Regions from separate parts of the Streptomyces sp. NPDC030165 genome, predicted to be linked through region 2. Evidence: riboswitches for the same ligand, from Rfam matches in the RefSeq annotation. Region 2 holds a riboswitch; the other holds the start of a gene.

Region 1 (9,044 bases), on a different contig from region 2:
AGCCACAACAGGTAGGCCACCCCACACCACTTGATGACGTTGAAAGCCACCGCTGACCTGGCCAGCACGGCGCCCAGTCCGGCGGCCACGGCGGCCGCCATCAAGATGAACGCCGTGAACCGGCCGAGCGAGGCACCGAGCGCCGGACGTGCCCCGTGCCGTACGCCGTTGCGCAGGGCCAACAACTGGTTGGCGCCGGGCGTCGCGGCGAGCAATATCGCGGAGGGAAGGAAAGCCGCCCATGACACGTCGGGAAACATGGCAGACGTGTACCCGCACCGCGCGTCTCACCGCTCACCTACGCGTCTCGCTCTCCCCGGGCAGTCCCCTGGGGCGGCAGGCCGGGGCCGAACCGCCGTCAGCTCCGAGCGGGCGTTCGTGCGCTGAGCTCCCGGCCACGTCAGGGTGTCACTCCAACGCCGCCAGCACCGTTGCCAGTTCCGCCGGGTCCTGGGGGCCGACGTGCGGGGCGTCGAGGGTGACGACGTCGAAGGGGTTGTGCGGGGTGAGCGCGTCGGCCTCGGTGATCATGCGGTCCTGGAGGGCGGGCGGAATGGCGCGGTCCGCGCTGAAGCGTACGTAGGTCCGCGGGACACTGCCCCAGGTCCCGGCCTCGCAACGGGCGTCGGACCGGCCGATGGCGGCGGTCTCGTCCGGTTCGTAGGAGTTGAGCAGGGCGAGGAACGCGGCCTCCGGGTAGCTCGCCGCGTACGCCGCGCGTACCGCCGCCTGCTCCTGCCGGTCGCCGGAGCGCCAGTTGACCCGCATGACGCCCAGTTCCCCGGGCGTTTCCACGGCCGGCATGTCCGACAGCAGGCTCTGCTGCCCCTCCGGCGTCCTGGTGATGTAGTCGACGAGGGTGGGGAGCGTCACGCAGCAGAAGGCCGAGACGTAGACCAGGCGTGCCAGCAGTCCGGGCACCGCGTTGCCGACCCGGTCGAGGGTGGCGCCGCCCTGGCTCGTACCCACCAGGACGACCGGGCCGTACGGATGGACGCGGCGCACCACGCCCGCCACCCGGTCGGTGTAGTCGTCCAGGGTGATCGTGCCCAGCGGGGAGGGTACGGTGCGCAGCGCGGCGAGGTCCTGCGGGGCCTGGTAGCACTGTGGGAAGAACGCCTCCGGGCCGTGCCCGGGGAGGTCCACGGCGAGGGCGCGGTGTCCGCGCAGGGCCAGTTCCCGTACGACTCCCGCCCAGTCGGCGGACGAGCCGTTGCCGCCGTGGACCAGGACGAACGTCGGCGAGCCGGTGCCGTGGGGCGGTGGCATGGCGGACCTCCCTGTAGGGCGGGTGCCTGCATGCGCGGGCAGACGGCTCCGGGCCGGTCTGCCCGCGCTCACCCTACGTTCGCTCGCGCGCGCCCGCCTCCGGAGGCCACCTCACGGATCGGCGCGGTGCCCCCTCAGCCCCCGCACACCCCGTCGCAGTTCTGCTGCCACAGCCACCCGCAGCCTGTCGGCTGCGGGGTGCACGGCACGGAGTTGCCGCAGGAACTGCAACCGCTGGCCCCTTTGTGGCAGTCGCAGTTCATCAGCAGGCGGGAGTCGGCGGGGGCGGGCGACTCGGCCGGGCCGAGCACGCCGAGCGCGGCGAACGACACGTCGGGGCCGAGCACCGCCGCCGACTCCGCCCGCAGCCGCTCGATGTCCGCCGGCGGCCACGCGGCGGTCCCGGCGAAGACGGCCGGTACCGCGCCGGCGACCTTCTCCAGCATCGCCGACCGCGGCCCGGACAGCTCGGGGTGCGCCGCGCGGTAGCGCTGGACGTGTTCCAGCCACAGCCCGGCCTTCGCGCGGTCCGGGATGCGGGCGTACACGGCCCGGCGCTGCGGCATCGGCAGCGCGGTCACCTCGCGGTAGCCGGTGGGGAGCCGTGTGAGCCCGGCGGCCCACTCCTCGGCGCCGGCGGCCGTCATCCGGCGCCCGGGCGAGGCCAGGGCCGGGGCGGCGAGCCCGCCGGAGACGAGGAACGCGCCCAGCGCCAGGCCCGGCACGGCCTTCAGGAGCCTGCGCCGGTCGCCGTGCACCAGCACATCGGTCCGGTTCAGGGCCCGTACCACCCGCAGCGAGCCGACCGGGCCCAGCAGGCGGCACAGTCGCGCCGACAGCGCCGGGCCCGTCCACGCCCGTACCCGCTCCCCGTCCACGGCCAGCAGCGTCGGGACGAACGGCGGTTCGCCGCCCAACGCCCGCCGCCGCAGGGCGCGTACACGTGCCTCGCCGAGCCCCACCAGCGTCAGCCGGTCATCGACCAGACCGCCGATCCTCCCGGCCACCTCGCCGCACGCGCCGCAGCCCGCGTCGAACGCCAATAACCACTCCGTCATGGCCACTCCCCTGCTCGCACCGGCACTGCCGCCCCATGCATACCCGGCTTTCCGGCACACCAGGCCCTCTGGGACGGGGAGTTCACGGGCGCGGCGCTGTGCCGCGCGGTGTCACGAGCATCCGGATGTCGTCCTCCGCCCACAGCACGAACCGTTCGACCGGCGTCACCCGGTGTCCCGGCGCGGGCCGGAACCGGAAGCGTTTGAGCAGGACGGCCAGGACGAGTTCGGCCTCGACCATGGCCAGTCCGGCGCCCTCGCAGCTGCGTGGCCCGATGCCGAACGGGATGTAGGCCAGCCTCGGCCGCGCGGCCACCTCCCGCGGGACGAACCGTTCGGGTACGAACTTCTCGGGCTCGGGCCAGTGGTCGGGGTTCAGGTGCACGGCCCAGAACGGGTAGAAGACCGTCGTCCCGGCCGGAACCCCGTAATCGCCGAGGACGAGGGGCCCGGTCGTCTCCCGCGCGCCGTACGGGCCGGGCGGGTAGAGCCGCATCGCTTCCTTCAGCACCATGTCCAGGTACGGCAGGCGCCGCAGGTCGGCGTACTCGGGCACCGTGCGGTCCCCGAGTACGCGGTCCAGTTCGGCGGCGACGCGTTCGGCCGCCTCGGGGTGGCGCCCCAGGAGGTGCAGGGTCCAGGAGACGGCCACTCCGGTGGTGTGGTGGGCGGCCAGCAGCGTCACCATGACGGTGTCGCGGATCCGTGCGGGGCTCTCACCGGCCTCGACGAGCGCCCCGACCAGGTCGCTCCGGTCCGTGCGGCTGCCGGAGCGGTGGGCCGCGACGGCCCGGTCGACCGTCGCGCGCAGGTAGGCGAGGGCCCGGGCCGCCCGTTCGGCGCGTTCTTCCTGGGTGCCGGGGACCGGCACCTGGTAGAGCCGTCCCAAATATTCAGTGAGCACTTCCTCGAAGGCGGCGACGACGGCGTCCGGGTCAGCGGCCTCGCCCTCCAGCGCGTAAGCGCAGATCATCCGCAGCGACAGCGCGGTGAGGTCCTTCTGCAGCGCGACGGGGCCACGGCCGGCCTGCTCGCCCCAGCGGTCCGCGAGGCCGGCCGCCAGCGCGGTGAACCGCGCGGCGTGCCGCTCGTGGGACGGGCGCCCGGCCAGCACCGACAGCAGGACGCGCCGCCAGGGGGTGTGCTCCTCGGCCGGCAGCACCTGCAGGTTGCCGGCCTCACACAGCGGGGCCAGGAACGCGAACAGCCGCTCCGGCCGTTTGTCGAGGTGGGCCGTGGCCTCCAGCAGTACGGGGTCGGCGACCGACACGGCCGTCTCCGCGCCCGGCAGCTGGAACCGTACGACGGGCCCGTACTCCGCGTGCAGCCACAGCTGGTAGGTGTGCAGTCCGCCCGCCGCGGCGACCGCCCCCACCCCGCCGTCCGGCCGGGGCTCGGGACCAGGGATACGCATGGCCAACGCCTCCTGACTGACGCCCGGTCCCGCCGTGAGGTGGGCCCTCGGCGGCGGGAGTGCAGCCTCCATCATCGGCGGATCCGGGCGGTGGGGAAGTCCCGGCGGCCGGTCAGAGGCAGGAAGCCCCGGTGACCGGCCGGAGGCGGAGTGGCCGCCCTCGCCGCCACGGCGAAGCCGGCCACTCCGCCGCCCGGCCCGGAGCCCGAGGCTCGAAACGGCCCCCGGGCGCGGCGAGTGGATCTGTTGCATGACCGTGAGGCGCCCGACCGATATGACACGTTCGAGCCGGGCCACGGGCGGTGTGCTGCGGGGCGGTATCCCGGTGACCGGCTCCGGCGGGCGGTGGTCCCCGTACTGCACACATCGCGCGCCCTGTCAGCGGCGCCGATCGAGACAACCACTCAGGTCACTCTGTTGCGGTGGCGGGAGCGCCTCTACGCTGATGTGCGCAGTCGGTTCGCGCCACGGTCCGTGGGGCGTCGTAAGAGGGAACCCGGTGGGAATCCGGGACTGTCCCGCAGCGGTGAGTGGGAGCGGAAGCCGCCAACAGCACCGGACCCGGTCGAAGGGTGCGGGAAGCGGCGGCCGGTAGGTGTCGCCGGACGGTCCGGCCGACGTGCCCACGAGTCCGGATACCTGCCACTGCGCGCGTGCGTGGACGGACGCACGCGCTGTCCACGGTGACCTCGAGGGCTGGGTCGGCGGTGCAGGCGGAGCAACGCGCATACGGCGCGGCCGCCCTCTCACTCACCGGTCGATCCCCGGGCCGGGTACGGCGAGAGAGGGCGTGTTCGTGACCGAGGCATACAGCCGGGGCGGCCGACGGCCGGTCCACGCACGGCCGTCGTACGGTGCCCGGTGCTGACCGCGTCCGGCGGCGCCGCGGCGCGGTGGGTCTCCGGCGTCTGCCAGGGGACGCTGGGCGAGCTGTTCCAGGGCCCGTTGCGTCCGGGCGGTGACCGGGACATCGCGATCGTGTCGTTCCCCGTGGACCGCCACTCCTGGGTCTACTTCACGCCCGGCGCCGCCCCCGGGGACGCACCGCCCCTCGGTGAGAAGGCGGCGACGGCCGCGCGGCTCTTCCTGGAGCACTTCGGCCTGACGCTGCCGCCGGGCCGCTGGAGCACCCACTCGGACCTGCGGGTCGGGGTGGGCATGGCCAGTTCGACGGCCGACATCGTGGCGACGCTGCGCTGTCTGTTCCGGGTCTTCTCACTACCGTACGACACCGGGGCCGTCCAGCGCGTCCTGTCGGCGATAGAGCGGGCCGACAGCGTCTTCCTCGACGAGTTCGCGCTCTACCTGAGCGGCCGGCACCGTGTCGTACGGCGGCTGGGCACCGGCATCGGCTTCCACACCGCCTTCGTCATGGAGCCGGGCACGGTGGACACCGCCACCGTCACCCCCCTGCTGCAACGGCACTACCGGCGCAACGCTGCCGAGTACGAGAAGTGCCTGACCGACCTCCTCAAGGGCTTCGCCTCGGGTGACCCGGCGGCCGTGGCCCGGGCCGCGACCTTCAGCGGCGCGCTGTCCCAGGAGGTACTGCCCAAGCACACCTTCGACGCCGTACTGGCCCACCGTGCGGAGTTCGGGGCGGACGGCCTCTTCGTCGCCCACACCGGCTCCCTCATCGGCTACCTCTTCAGCAGCCGTCCGGCGCCGGCTCTGAAGGGTGAGCTGTCCGCCTTCTTCCGGTCGCTCGGCCACCAGTGCTCATTCGCCCAAGGAGGCTACGCGTGACGCACCCCCACATAGCCGACGCCCTCAAAGTCCCCGACCTCGTCCGGCTGTCGGACGGCATGGTGCTGCTGCGGTTCGAGTCGATGAAGATCTACTCGGCGCTGGCGGCCGTCCGGCACCTGCTCGACCGGGGCACCGTCCGCCCCGGACAGACCCTGATCGACAGTTCCAGCGGCATCTACGCCCACGCGCTGGCGCTGGCCTGCCACCGCTACGGCCTGCGCTGCCACATCGTCGCCTCGACCACCGTCGACGCCACGACCCTCGCCCAGCTGGAGATACTCGGCGCGACGGTCGAGCAGGTCAGACCGTCGCGCGACCTCAAGCTCGACCAGGAGCTGCGGGTACGGCGGGTGCGGGAGATCCTCGCCGAACGGCCCGGCGTCCACTGGATGCGCCAGTACCACGACGCCATCCATTACCTGGGTTACCAGGAGGTCGCGGACCTGGTGGCCACGGCCCTGCCGGGCCGCCCGCTGTCCGTCGTCGGCGGGGTCGGCTCGGGGGCCTCGACCGGCGGCCTCGTGGCGCACCTGCGCCGCCGCGATCCCGGCGTCCGGCTGGTCGGGGTGCAGCCGTTCGGCAGCGTCACCTTCGGCAGCCAGGACCATCACGACCCGGAGGCGATCATCGCCGGTATCGGTTCCTCGATCGCCTTCGACAACGTCCGCCACCACCTGTACGACGCCGTCCACTGGATGGACTTCACCCACGCCATGTCCGGCGCCGTCGCCCTGCTGCGCGAGCACGCCGTCTTCGCCGGGCTGTCCACCGGCGCCGCATACCTGACCGCCACGTACGAGACCCGCCGCCACCCCGACCGGCTCCACCTGGTGATCGGGGCCGACACCGGCCACCGCTACGTTGAGCGGGTGTACGCCCGCCACCGGGAGGCCGCGGACCTGGCCGCCCTGAAGCCGGCGGAGGTCGGCAGTCCCGAGGAGATGACCATGCCCTGGTCGACGATGGCGTGGCACCGCGCCCCCTGGCCGTCACCCCGGAAGGAGACCCGCGCATGACCGTGGTCTGCCTAGAATCGCTCACCTTCGGGCTGGGACACCTGACGCGCGCCGCCGCCCGGCTGGGCGAGCCGCTGCGGCTGCTGACCCGCGACCCCTCGTACTACGCGTACGAGTTGGACCGGCTCCCCGCGGGCGCGGTCGATGTGGTGGAGACCGACACCTTCGACACGGAGCTGGTGGCGGAACAGCTCGGCCGGACCCCGGGCCTGCGGGGGCTGATCAGCTCCACCGACACCTGGATGCTGGTCGGCGCCGACCTCACCGCCCGCTTCGGGCTGCCCGGCCCCGACCCGGCCGTACTGCGGCTGGCCAGGGACAAGGTCGCCGTACGGAACCGGCTGTTCGAAGCCGGGCTGACCCGCGCCCGCGCGGCCGAGGCGGACAGCGGCGATACGGAGACGGCCGCGTTGCTGGTGAAGGCCGTGGGCCTGCCGGCGATCCTCAAGGACAGCGCGGGCACCGGCAGTCAGAACGTCTGGCTGCTACGGGACGAGCGCGAGCTGGACGCGGCGCTGGCCGAGGCGGCCGGGCGGCGGTTGAAGGGCCGTCTGTTCGCCGAACCGTACTTCTCCGGGCCCGTGTACAGCGCGGAAACGCTCACCTGGGCGGGCCGGACACGCCTGCTGGGCGTCTCCAGCCGGCTGATGTCGCCCGAACCGCACTTCCGGGAGGAGATCACCGCGTTCCCCGTCGCCTTGCCGGAGCCGCGCCGGGCCGCTCTGGAGCAGTGGCTCGGCCGTGTGCTGGCCGCCATCGACTACACCGACCGGTTCGCCCACGTGGAGTTCGCCCTGACCACCGCGGGCCCGGAGGTCGTGGAGATCAATCCGCGGATCGGGGGCGCACTCGTCGGTGAGGGCCTGTGCCGGGCCCTCGGCGTCAACGTGTACGAGGCGATGGTCGAGGCGGCGCTCGGGGTCCGCCCCAAGCTCATGGACGCGGCGCCGCCCGGCGGCCCTGCCTCGGCCTTCGTCCTCGGATACCCCTCGCAACCAGGGGTGTTCACCGGGGTCGACGGTCTCGACCGGCTGCCGCACATGCCGGGCTCACCCGCCTGGTATCCGGTCAAGCGGATCGGCGACCGCGTCGAGCACCTGGGCGACAGCCGCGGTTACGCGGGGATCGTCTACGCGGAGGCCGAGACGGCCGAACTGGCCACGCACTGCGCGGTGGCGGCGGCCAATGCCGTACGGGTGCTGACGGAGCCGGTTCCCTCGGCGGCAGCGGCGGATGCGGCGGTGCGCCGGGCTTCCGGTGGCTGAACGCACCGGCGGCGCCCGGGGCTCGCGTGCCACGCTGTCCACCCTCACCGGGCCACTCCGCTTCCTGCTGCTCAGCTCCTTCCTCATCCCGCTCGGCAGCTTCATGGTCCTGCCGTTCATGTCCGTCTTCCTGCACGAGCGGCTGGGCATGGGGCTCGGGGCGGTCGGTGTGGTGCTGGCCGCAGCGTCCCTGGTGCAGTTCTCGGGTGGTGTCCTCGGCGGGGCGCTCGCCGACCGGGTGGGGCTGCGGCGCACGATGGTCTGGGCGCTGGTGGTACGCACGGCGGGCTTCGCGGCGTTCCTGGCGGCGCTGCGGTGGCCTGCGCTAGCGGTGGGGGCGCTGGTCCTCACCTGCTGCGGCGCCGCGCTGTACCTGCCGGCCAACAAGGCGTACCTGGTGCACGGCGTGGCCGAGGAGCGCCGGCCGGCGTTCCTGTCCGCGGGCAACGCGGCGCTCAACGCGGGGATGGCGGTGGGGCCGCTGGTCGCGGGACCGTTCGTGCTGTCGTCCCCCGGCCCGCTGTTCCTCGTCGTGACGGCGCTGTTCGCGGTGGTCGCCGTGGGACATGCGAGGCTGCCTGCGGTGGGTCCGGAAGGGAAACGGTTCGGTACCGGGCGGGCCGACGCGGCGCGTCCCCACGACGCGCCGGTGTCCGGCCACGGCCTGCTCACCGGAATCGCCGTCCTCCCCTTCGCCGCCAACGGTCTGGCGTTCTACCTCTACTTCCACTTCCAGCACTACCTCGCCGTGTACGCCGTGGAGCGGGCGTCCAGCGAGTTCTACAGCCTCGTGCTCCTGACCTGCTTCGTGCTGGTCATCGTCGTCCAGCCGCTCGCGTCGGACGCCATCCGGCGGATGAGCTACCCGGTCGCGCTGGCGGCCGGTTTCGCGGGGCTGGCCGCCGGGCTGGCGGTCCTGGCGGCTGGTACGCGGACCGCCCTGCTGGCGGGCGGTGTCCTCCTCACGCTCGGCGACATCGTGCTCTTCCTCAAGAACGATCTGGAGGCGCTGCGCCGCAGTCCGCGCTCGGATGCGGTGGTCTTCGGGCAGCAGCGGCTCGCCGCGGGGCTGGGTGCCTGTGCCAGCGGTGTTCTGGGCGGGCAGCTGTACGGCTTCGGCGAACGCGCCGGGCACGCGGGCTGGTTCTGGCTCCTCGCCGCGGCCCAGTGCGTCCTGCTGCCCCCGCTGCTGCTCACTCTGCGGCGCGGACAGCGCACCGCTCCCCCGGCCCCCGACGACCTCACCGACGAACGGAGCCCCGCTCCCCCGCCC
Region 2 (9,044 bases):
GTGCCGGCGGCCATCATGTCCATCGCCGCGGCGAACCTGTTCACCCGCAACATCTACAAGGACTTCCTCAGGCCCGGCGCCACGCCCGCACAGGAGCACAAGGTTGCCAAGCTGGTGTCACTGCTGGTCAAGGTCGGTGCGCTGGTCTTCGTCCTGACGATGGACAAGACCGTCGCGATCAACTTCCAGCTGCTGGGCGGCATCTGGATCCTGCAGACGATGCCGGCCCTGGTCGGCGGCCTGTTCACCCGGTGGTTCCACCGGTGGGCGTTGCTGGCCGGCTGGGCGGTCGGCATGGTCTACGGAACGCTCGCGGCGTACGGAGTGGCCAGCCCCACGCAGAAGCACTTCGGCGGCTCCAGCGCGGAGATCCCCGGCATCGGCGAGATCGGCTACATCGGCCTGACCGCGTTCGTCCTGAACGCCCTGCTCACCGTCGTCCTCACGGTGGTCCTGCGCGCCATGAAGGCCCCGGACGGCGTCGACGAGACGTCCCCGGAGGACTACACGGCGGACGCGGGCGACAAGGACGTCCAGGTCGAATTGCCACCGGCCACGGCGGGGGCGCCGGCGGGGCGCTGAGGGGGCGGATGCGGTGCCGGGGGCCGTTGTCGGACCCCCGGTGCACACTTGCCTCATGGACATCACGATCAGGGCCGCGCGGCCGGAGGAGTTCGAAACGATCGGCGAACTCCTCGTGGCGGCCTACACGGCCGACGGGCTGCTGGCGTTCGGGGCCGACGACCCGTACGCACACGAGCTGCGCAAGGTCGCGCGGCGGGCGGAGCACGCCGAGGTGCTGACGGCGGTCGCCACCGACGGCGCGGTGCTGGGGGCGGTGACCTTCGCCGCCCCCGGCAGCCCGTACGCCGAGATAGCCGGTCCCGGCGAGGGCGAGTTCCGGATGCTGGCCGTCGCCCCCGGCGGCCGCGGGCGCGGCATCGGCGAAGCGCTGGTGCGCGCCTGCCTGGACCGCGCCCGCTCCCTCGGCCTGTCCCACATGGTGCTGTCCGCGATGCCGCACATCGAGAAGGCCCACCGCGTGTACGAGCGCATCGGGTTCACGCGCACACCCGAGCGGGACTGGGAGCCGGTACCGGGTATCAGGCTGTGGGCGTTCGCGTGCGAGCTGGACGTGGCGGACCGGCGGCCAGGGGCCTGACACGCCTGTCCTACGGCCGCAGCCTCCGCACGAACACGTCCGACGCCCCGTTCGTGTCCCCCGGGACCAGGTTCGCCGCGTCGGAGTCGAAGGCGAGGGTGCGGCCCAGGGCGTCGGTGGAGACGTTGGAGGACCAGGCCTGGGCCTGGGAGCCGTCGGCGGCGACGCTGACCCGTTCGACGGCGCCGGTCCGCATGTCGCGCACGAAGATGTCCTGCGCGCCGTTGGTGTCGTCGCGCACCAGGTCCGGAACCGTGGACTCGAAGAACAGGCGGCGGTTGTCCGCGGACAGGAAGCCGTTGTTGGAGCGGCCCTCCTGCGGCTGTCTGCCGTCATAGGTGTACGTCATCTGCTCCGTCGTGCCCTTGACGAGGTCGCGTACGAACAGGTCCGCCCTGCCCGTCGGATGGCCGGGCACCACCTCTCCGTACTGGCTGGAGAAGACCGCGTAGCGGCCGTCGGGGCTGAGTGAGGCGTTCCAGGCGCCGACGGTCTCGCCGGTCGAGCTGAGGCTCGCCACGCTCGTGCGGCCGGTGTCCAGGTCGTGCAGGAAGAAGGGGTAGCTGTGCGGTTTGCGCAGGCCGGCCTCGTCGCGGGCGGCCGGGGCCGAAGCCGGGGGCAGATTCCGCGCCTTGGAGGTGAAGCCGACCTTGCGGCCGTCGTAACTGAGCACGGGGTAGGTGGAGGGGCCGGTGGCCTGCTCGCCGGTGACGGAGACGCTCACCCGTGTCACGGTGCCGCTCTTGCGGTCGCGTACGAAGATGTCCTGTGCCTTGTTGGTGTCGCCGGGCACCAGGTCCTCGCGGCTGGAGGCGAACGCCACGTACCGGCCGTTGGCGCTGATCACCGGCATCTGGGAGCCTTGCTTGCCCTGCGGGGGACGCCCGTCGAGGGTCACGCTTTCGGTCCGCCCGGTCCGCCGGTCGTGGACGAAGATGTCGGTGTCGGCGTTGGTGTCGCCCGGCACGAGGTCGGCCGCGTCGGAGGCGAAGGCGACGTAGCGGCCGTCGGCGCTGATGGTGGGCGAGGACGACCAGGAGCCGGCCTGCGTTCCGTCGCTCGCCACGTTGACCCGCTCGACGGCGCCCGTCCGCAGGTCCTTCACGAAGATGTCCGACTGCCCGTTGGTGTCGCCGGGCACGAGGTCGGCCGCGTCGGAGGCGAAGGTGACGTACCGGCCGTCGGCACTGATCGCCGAGGTGGACGAGCCGCCGTTGCCCTGCGTGCCGTCGGCGGCGACGCTGACGCGTTCGGTGCCGTGCGGCGGCGCGGTCCGGGCGGTGGCCGTCGTGGCGGGCAGCAGTGCGGCGAGCGCGCACACGCCGGTCGCGGCGGCGAGTCTTCGTGCGGTGGTGCGGGTGAGCCTCATGGCTGGTTCCCCTCCTGGTCGGTGCGTTGGTGCGTTGGTGCGTTGGTGCGTACGGCGCCCGCGCGCCGATGCCGTGGCGCGCCGGGCGCGTAAGCCGTGCCGGTACCGGGGCCGGCACCGGCACGTCAGTGCCGGAGCCGGCGGACGAAGACGTCGCCCGTCCCGTTCGTGTCCCCGGACACCAGCCCCTCGTCGCGCGAGTCGAAGGCCGCCAGCCGTCCGGAGGCGTCGGGTGCCGCGATGTTCGTCCAGGACGTCGACTGGGCGCCGTCCTCGCCGACGTTGATCCGCTCGACCTGCCCGGTGTGCAGGTCGCGGACGAAGCCGTCCACCTCGCCGTTGGTGTCGCCGGGCACCAGGCCGGTGGCCACGGAGGTGAAGAAGAGCCGCCGGTTGTCCGCGGTGAGCCGCCCGTCGGAGGACCAGCCGTCGGCCTGGGAGCCGTCGTGCGCGCGGGTCAGCAGCCGGGTGGTGCCGCGTTCCAGGTCGCGGGCGAAGAGGTCGTACGTGCCGTTGGTGTCGTCCGGCACCACGTCGTCGGCCACGGCGGAGAAGACCGCGTACCGGCCGTCGGGGCTGAGCCGGGGGAACGGGGACACGCCGACCACGGCACCCGTGGTGCTCAGGCTCGCCGCCCGGGTCCGGCCGGTGGCCAGGTCGTGGACGTACATGGGGTCCTGCGGCGGCGGGCGGCGGAAGCCGGGCCCGGCGGGGACGAGGTTGTCCGCCTTCGAGGTGAACGCGACCCGGCGGCCGTCGGCGCTGATCGACGGGAAGGCGGACGCGCCGTTCGCCTGGGTGCCGTCGCTCGCCACGCTCACCCGCTTCACCGTTCCCGCCTGCACATCGTGGACGAAGATGTCCAGGCGCTCGTTGGTGTCGCCGGGCACCAGGTCCGGGCGGTAGGAGCCGAAGGCGAGGCGGCGTCCGTCACCGCTGAGGGCGAAGTTCTGGACCCCGTACCCGTACGGGGACTTCCCGGCGCCCGCGGTGGGGCTCACCGTGCGCCCGGTGCGGCGGTCGTGGACGAAGACGTCGCCCTCGCCGTTGGTGTCGCCGGGGACCAGGTTCGTCGCACCGGAGTAGAAGGCGACGTACCGGCCGTCGGCGCTGATCTCGGGCGAGCCGGAGAGGCCGTCGCCGAGCGTGCCGACGCTGCCGACGCTGACCAGGTCGACCTTTCCCGTCCGTAAATCCTTGACGTAGACGTCCTGGTGGCCGTTGGTGTCCGTGGGGCCCAGATTGGTGGCTTCCGAGGTGAATGCCACGAACCGCCCGTTCGCGCTGAGCTTCGGATCCCCTGAAAAACCGTTTCCCTGGGTCCCGTCCGCGGCGACGCTGACCCGCTCGGTGGCCGGCGCCGCCCGCCCCGCGGCGGCCGCCGGCGCCCCGGGCAGCGTCCCCGCCACGACACACACTCCCGCCACCAGGCCCACGACTCGCCCGGCGCCACGCGCCGCACCGGTTCTTCGCATGTCCCCCCTCACACATGACCCCCACCCGCCCCGCCGGCCGACGGAGCAGACAAGGAGCCAATACGCTTCAGGAGTCCCGGTCAACGCATCAGGGACATTCCGCGCCACCAATACGCCCCGTGCATCAGCCCCCGTCCAGGCCGCTCCGAACGGCTCGGGAACAGCCCGGAACGGCCTCGGAACACCCCGGGAGCGGCCCCGCGGCGGACTCGTGGCACCCTCTCGGAGGCCCCGCAGAACCCCCGGAACACGCTGCGACAGGGCATCCGAATACCACGGCTCCGGACAACCCCGCGCCAACGCGACACAAGATATGGGGGTGCGTGCACGAGGCAGCACAAGATGTATGCTCGTGCTCGCTGTCGTCGCAGGGGAATCCGGTGCGAATCCGGAACTGTCCCGCAACGGTGTACGAAGTGCGCACACCGCACCCGTGAGTCCGAAGACCTGCCCACAGCACGCCCGCGCCGGCACCGGCGCGGTCGTCGATACGTCCGGGTCTCGCGGGTTGGACCGGTGGACGCTGCGCGGTGTGCCCGCGCACCCCTTGCCTACCGGGGGTGCCGCACGCCCGCACGCGCCGCCGTGCCCTCCCCAGGCCCCCGCCGAGTGAGGGAGAGCAGCACGTGACCATCGCGCCAACGGAGCCCGCAGCAGCCGAGCAGGTCGCGCAGCCCGCGAAGGACACGCAGCCCCAGCAGGGCCCCGGCGGCCAGGCCACGGACGGCCCCGGCGCCGCCCTGCTGCGTACGCTGACCGACCTCACCGCCGACCTGCCCGCCACCGACCCGGGCAAGATCGCCGCCGCCGCGCTGCGCGGTCGCCACCCCGGCTCCGACGAGACAGAGCTGCGCTCGCTGGCCATGGAGGCCGCGGCCGGTCTGATCGGCGACGAGCCGCAGTACTCCAAGCTGGCCGCCCGCCTGCTGACCCGTGCCATCGCGGAGGAGGCGGCCGCGGAGGGGGCGGTCGCCTTCTCCGCCTCCGTCGCCACCGGGCACCGCGAGGGCCTGATCGCCGACGGCACCGCGGAGTTCGTACGCACCCACGCGGCGCGCCTGGACGCGCTGGTGGAAGGCGCCCTGGCGGACGGCGCGGACGACCGCTTCGGCTACTTCGGCCTGCGTACCCTGCACTCCCGCTACCTGCTGCGCCACCCGATCTCCCGCCAGGTGATCGAGACCCCGCAGCACTTCCTGCTGCGGGTGGCCTGCGGCCTGGCCGAGGACCACAGCGAGCGGGCACTGGCCGACGTCGCCGAGCTGTACCGGCTGACCAGCACGCTGTCGTACCTGCCGTCCTCGCCGACGCTGTTCAACTCCGGCACCCGGCACCCGCAGATGTCCTCCTGCTACCTGCTGGACTCCCCGCTGGACGAGCTGGACTCGATCTACGACCGCTACCACCAGGTGGCGCGCCTGTCGAAGCACGCCGGCGGCATCGGCCTGTCGTACTCCCGGGTCCGGGCCCGCGGCTCGCTGATCCGCGGCACCAACGGCCACTCCAACGGCATCGTGCCGTTCCTGCGCACCCTGGACGCCTCGGTCGCGGCGGTGAACCAGGGCGGCCGGCGCAAGGGCGCCGCCTGCGTCTACCTGGAGACCTGGCACGCGGACCTGGAGGAGTTCCTGGAGCTGCGCGACAACACGGGCGAGGAGGCCCGGCGCACCCACAACCTGAACATCGCGCACTGGATCCCCGACGAGTTCATGCGCCGCGTCGAGGCCGACGCCGACTGGTCGCTGTTCTCCCCCAGCGACGCGCCCGAGCTGGTGGACCTGTACGGCGACGCGTTCGACGCCGCGTACCGCAAGGCGGAGGCCGAGGGCCGCGCCGTCAAGCAGGTCCCGGCCCGGGTGCTGTACTCGCGGATGATGCGCACCCTCGCGCAGACCGGCAACGGCTGGATGACCTTCAAGGACGCCGCCAACCGCACCGCCAACCAGACCGCCGAGCCCGGCAAGGTCGTGCACTCCTCGAACCTGTGCACCGAGATCCTGGAGGTCACCGACGACGGCGAGACCGCCGTCTGCAACCTCGGCTCGGTCAACCTCGCCGCCCACCTGCGCAATGAGGCCGACGGCTGGGAGGAAGCGATGGACTGGGAGCGGCTGGACGCCACCGTCCGCACGGCCGTCACCTTCCTCGACCGCGTGGTGGACATCAACTTCTACCCGACCGAGCAGGCCGGGGCCTCCAACTCCCGCTGGCGCCCGGTGGGTCTGGGCCTGATGGGTCTCCAGGACGTCTTCTTCCGGCTGCGGCTGCGCTTCGACTCGCCCGAGGCGCGGGAGCTGTCCACGCGCATCTCCGAGCGGATCATGCTCGCGGCGTACGAGGCGTCCGCCGGCCTCGCCGAGCGGCACGGCCCGCACCCTGCCTGGTCCGCGACCCGTACGGCCCGCGGCGTGCTGCACCCCGACCACTACCCGAACGCCGAGCCGCGCTGGGCGGACCGGTGGGCGGCGCTGCGCGCCCGGATCGCGTCGACCGGTATGCGCAACTCGCTGCTGCTGGCCATCGCGCCGACCGCCACCATCGCCTCCATCGCGGGCGTCTACGAGTGCATCGAGCCGCAGGTCTCCAACCTGTTCAAGCGCGAGACGCTGTCGGGCGAGTTCCTCCAGGTCAACGCGTACCTGATCGAGGAGCTGAAGGCGCTGGGGCTGTGGGACGCCCGCACCCGTGACGCGCTGCGCGAGGCCAACGGCTCGGTGCAGGAGCTGGACTGGATCCCCGCCGAGACCCGCGAGCTGTACCGCACGGCCTGGGAGATCCCGCAGCGCTCGCTGATCGACATGGCGGCGGACCGTACGCCCTACCTCGACCAGAGCCAGTCGCTGAACCTGTTCATGGCGTCCCCGACCATCGGCAAGCTCAGCTCGATGTACGCGTACGCCTGGAAGCGCGGCATCAAGACCACGTACTACCTCCGCTCGCGTCCGGCGACCCGTATCGCCCAGTCCGCGCGCGGCACGGGCGGGGGCGCGCAGACCGCTCCCGTACCCGCTCAGGCGGCCGACCCCGAGGCCGTCGCCTGCTCCCTGGAAAACCCCGAGTCCTGCGAGGCATGCCAGTAATCATGACCACTGCACCCGAGAAGAACGACACCACCGAGACGACCGCGGCCGCCTCGCACACCGCTACCACCGGCGCGAAGAACCTCCTCGACCCGGGCTTCGAACTGACCCTGCGGCCCATGCGCTACCCGGACTTCTACGACCGCTACCGGGACGCGATCAAGAACACCTGGACCGTGGAGGAGGTCGACCTCCACTCCGACGTGGCCGACCTCGCCAAGCTCTCCCCCGGCGAGCAGCACATGATCGGCCGGCTCGTCGCGTTCTTCGCGACCGGCGACTCGATCGTGGCCAACAACCTGGTGCTGACCCTCTACAAGCACATCAACTCCCCCGAGGCGCGGCTCTACCTGAGCCGACAGCTGTTCGAGGAGGCCGTGCACGTCCAGTTCTACCTGACGCTGCTGGACACCTACCTGCCCGACCCGGAGGACCGCGCGGCCGCGTTCGCCGCCGTGGAGAACATCCCGTCCATCCGCGAGAAGGCCGAGTTCTGCTTCAAGTGGATGGACTCGGTCGAGTCCATCGACCGTCTGGAGTCGAAGGCCGACCGCCGCCGCTTCCTGCTGAACCTGATCTGCTTCGCGGCCTGCATCGAGGGCCTGTTCTTCTACGGCGCCTTCGCGTACGTGTACTGGTTCCGCTCGCGCGGCCTGCTGCACGGCTTGGCCACCGGCACCAACTGGGTCTTCCGCGACGAGACCATGCACATGAACTTCGCGTTCTCGGTCGTGGACACGGTGCGCGAGGAGGAGCCGGACCTCTTCGACGACGAGCTGGAGCGCCAGGTCACCGACATGCTCAAGGAGGCCGTCGAGGCCGAGCTGCAGTTCGGCCGTGACCTGTGCGGCGACGGCCTGCCGGGCATGAACACCGAGTCGATGCGCGAGTACCTCCAGTGCGTCGCCGACCAGCGCCTGCAGCGCCTCGGTTTCGCGCCGGTGTACGGCTCGGAGAACCCGTTCTCCTTCATGGAGCTGCAGAACGTCCAGGAGCTGACCAACTTCTTCGAGCGGCGCGCCTCGGCCTATCAGGTCGCCGTCGAGGGGTCGGTCTCCTTCGACGACGAGTTCTGATCGGGATCTGAATCGAGCTGGACGGTGCCGGTCCGTACGTGCGGACCGGCACCGTCCGTTTCTTTATGTCCGACGAATCCGGACCGGATTTGATGAGTCGATGACAACGCGCGGGCGACGGCAACCCCGTCCCGGCCCACCTGCTCTCCCGTTACATGAAGGGCAGCGAGCAACCGAGGAAGAAACGGTTCATCGACTATCCCCGCCGGGGCCGCGGCGGCTGGCGCCGCTGGCTGCCGTCCTGGAGACAGCAGCTCGGCATCGCCGCCGCCGGCGCGGCCGGCACCGCCGGGCTCTTCGTCGCCGTGTACACGCAGGTCGACATCCCGGACGAGAACGCCGCCTCGCGCCAGGAAGCCACCGTCTACTACTGGGCGGACGGCAGCCAGATGGTGAGCGAGGGCGCCGTCAACCGGCAGAACGTCACCCTCGCCCAGGTGCCCGACTCCGTCGAACACGCCGTCATCGCCGCCGAGAACGCGAGTTTCTACTCCGACTCCGGGGTCTCGTTCTCCGGAATCGCCCGGGCCGCGGTGAACATGGCCCAGGGCGCGGATGCCCAGGGCGGTTCCACCATCACCCAGCAGTACGTGAAGAACACGTACCTCTCGCAGGACCAGACCCTCAAGCGCAAGGTGAAGGAATTCTTCATCGCGCTGAAACTGGACAACCGCAAGTCCAAGTCGGAGATCCTGCAGGGCTATCTCAACACCAGCTACTTCGGGCGGAATTCGTTCGGAATCCAGGCCGCCGCGAACGCGTACTACGGCATTCCGGCCAAGAGCCTCGACCCCAGCCAGGGCGCGGCGCTCGCCGCGCTGCTCAAGGGCGCCGAGCAGTACGATCCCGCACTCAGCGACGCCAACCACGAGCGCGCGGTGG

What was found. Region 2 has a riboswitch for cobalamin ahead of ACZ4Z1_RS29305 (ribonucleoside-diphosphate reductase subunit alpha). Riboswitches for the same ligand answer to the same signal wherever they lie in the genome.
Region 1: linked by a shared signal. The riboswitch ahead of ACZ4Z1_RS32875 (GHMP family kinase ATP-binding protein) and the one ahead of ACZ4Z1_RS29305 (ribonucleoside-diphosphate reductase subunit alpha) in region 2 are both predicted to bind cobalamin.

The regions. Positions count from the first base shown of each region.
Region 1 covers NZ_JBVIBD010000022.1:51,807-60,850, reverse strand. The annotation lists gene ACZ4Z1_RS32895 (LysE family translocator) at 1-260, opposite strand, end outside; gene ACZ4Z1_RS32890 (alpha/beta fold hydrolase) at 409-1,269, opposite strand; gene ACZ4Z1_RS32885 (bacteriocin fulvocin C-related protein) at 1,404-2,327, opposite strand; gene ACZ4Z1_RS32880 (cytochrome P450) at 2,410-3,741, opposite strand; cobalamin riboswitch at 4,180-4,402, shown strand; gene ACZ4Z1_RS32875 (GHMP family kinase ATP-binding protein) at 4,603-5,487, shown strand; gene ACZ4Z1_RS32870 (cysteine synthase family protein) at 5,484-6,506, shown strand; gene ACZ4Z1_RS32865 (ATP-grasp domain-containing protein) at 6,503-7,771, shown strand; gene ACZ4Z1_RS32860 (MFS transporter) at 7,764-9,044, shown strand, end outside.
Region 2 covers NZ_JBVIBD010000018.1:5,055-14,098, forward strand. The annotation lists gene mctP (monocarboxylate uptake permease MctP) at 1-582, shown strand, start outside; gene ACZ4Z1_RS29290 (GNAT family N-acetyltransferase) at 638-1,162, shown strand; gene ACZ4Z1_RS29295 (TolB family protein) at 1,173-2,531, opposite strand; gene ACZ4Z1_RS29300 (hypothetical protein) at 2,657-3,799, opposite strand; cobalamin riboswitch at 4,343-4,475, shown strand; gene ACZ4Z1_RS29305 (ribonucleoside-diphosphate reductase subunit alpha) at 4,633-7,086, shown strand; gene ACZ4Z1_RS29310 (ribonucleotide-diphosphate reductase subunit beta) at 7,089-8,162, shown strand; gene ACZ4Z1_RS29315 (transglycosylase domain-containing protein) at 8,318-9,044, shown strand, end outside.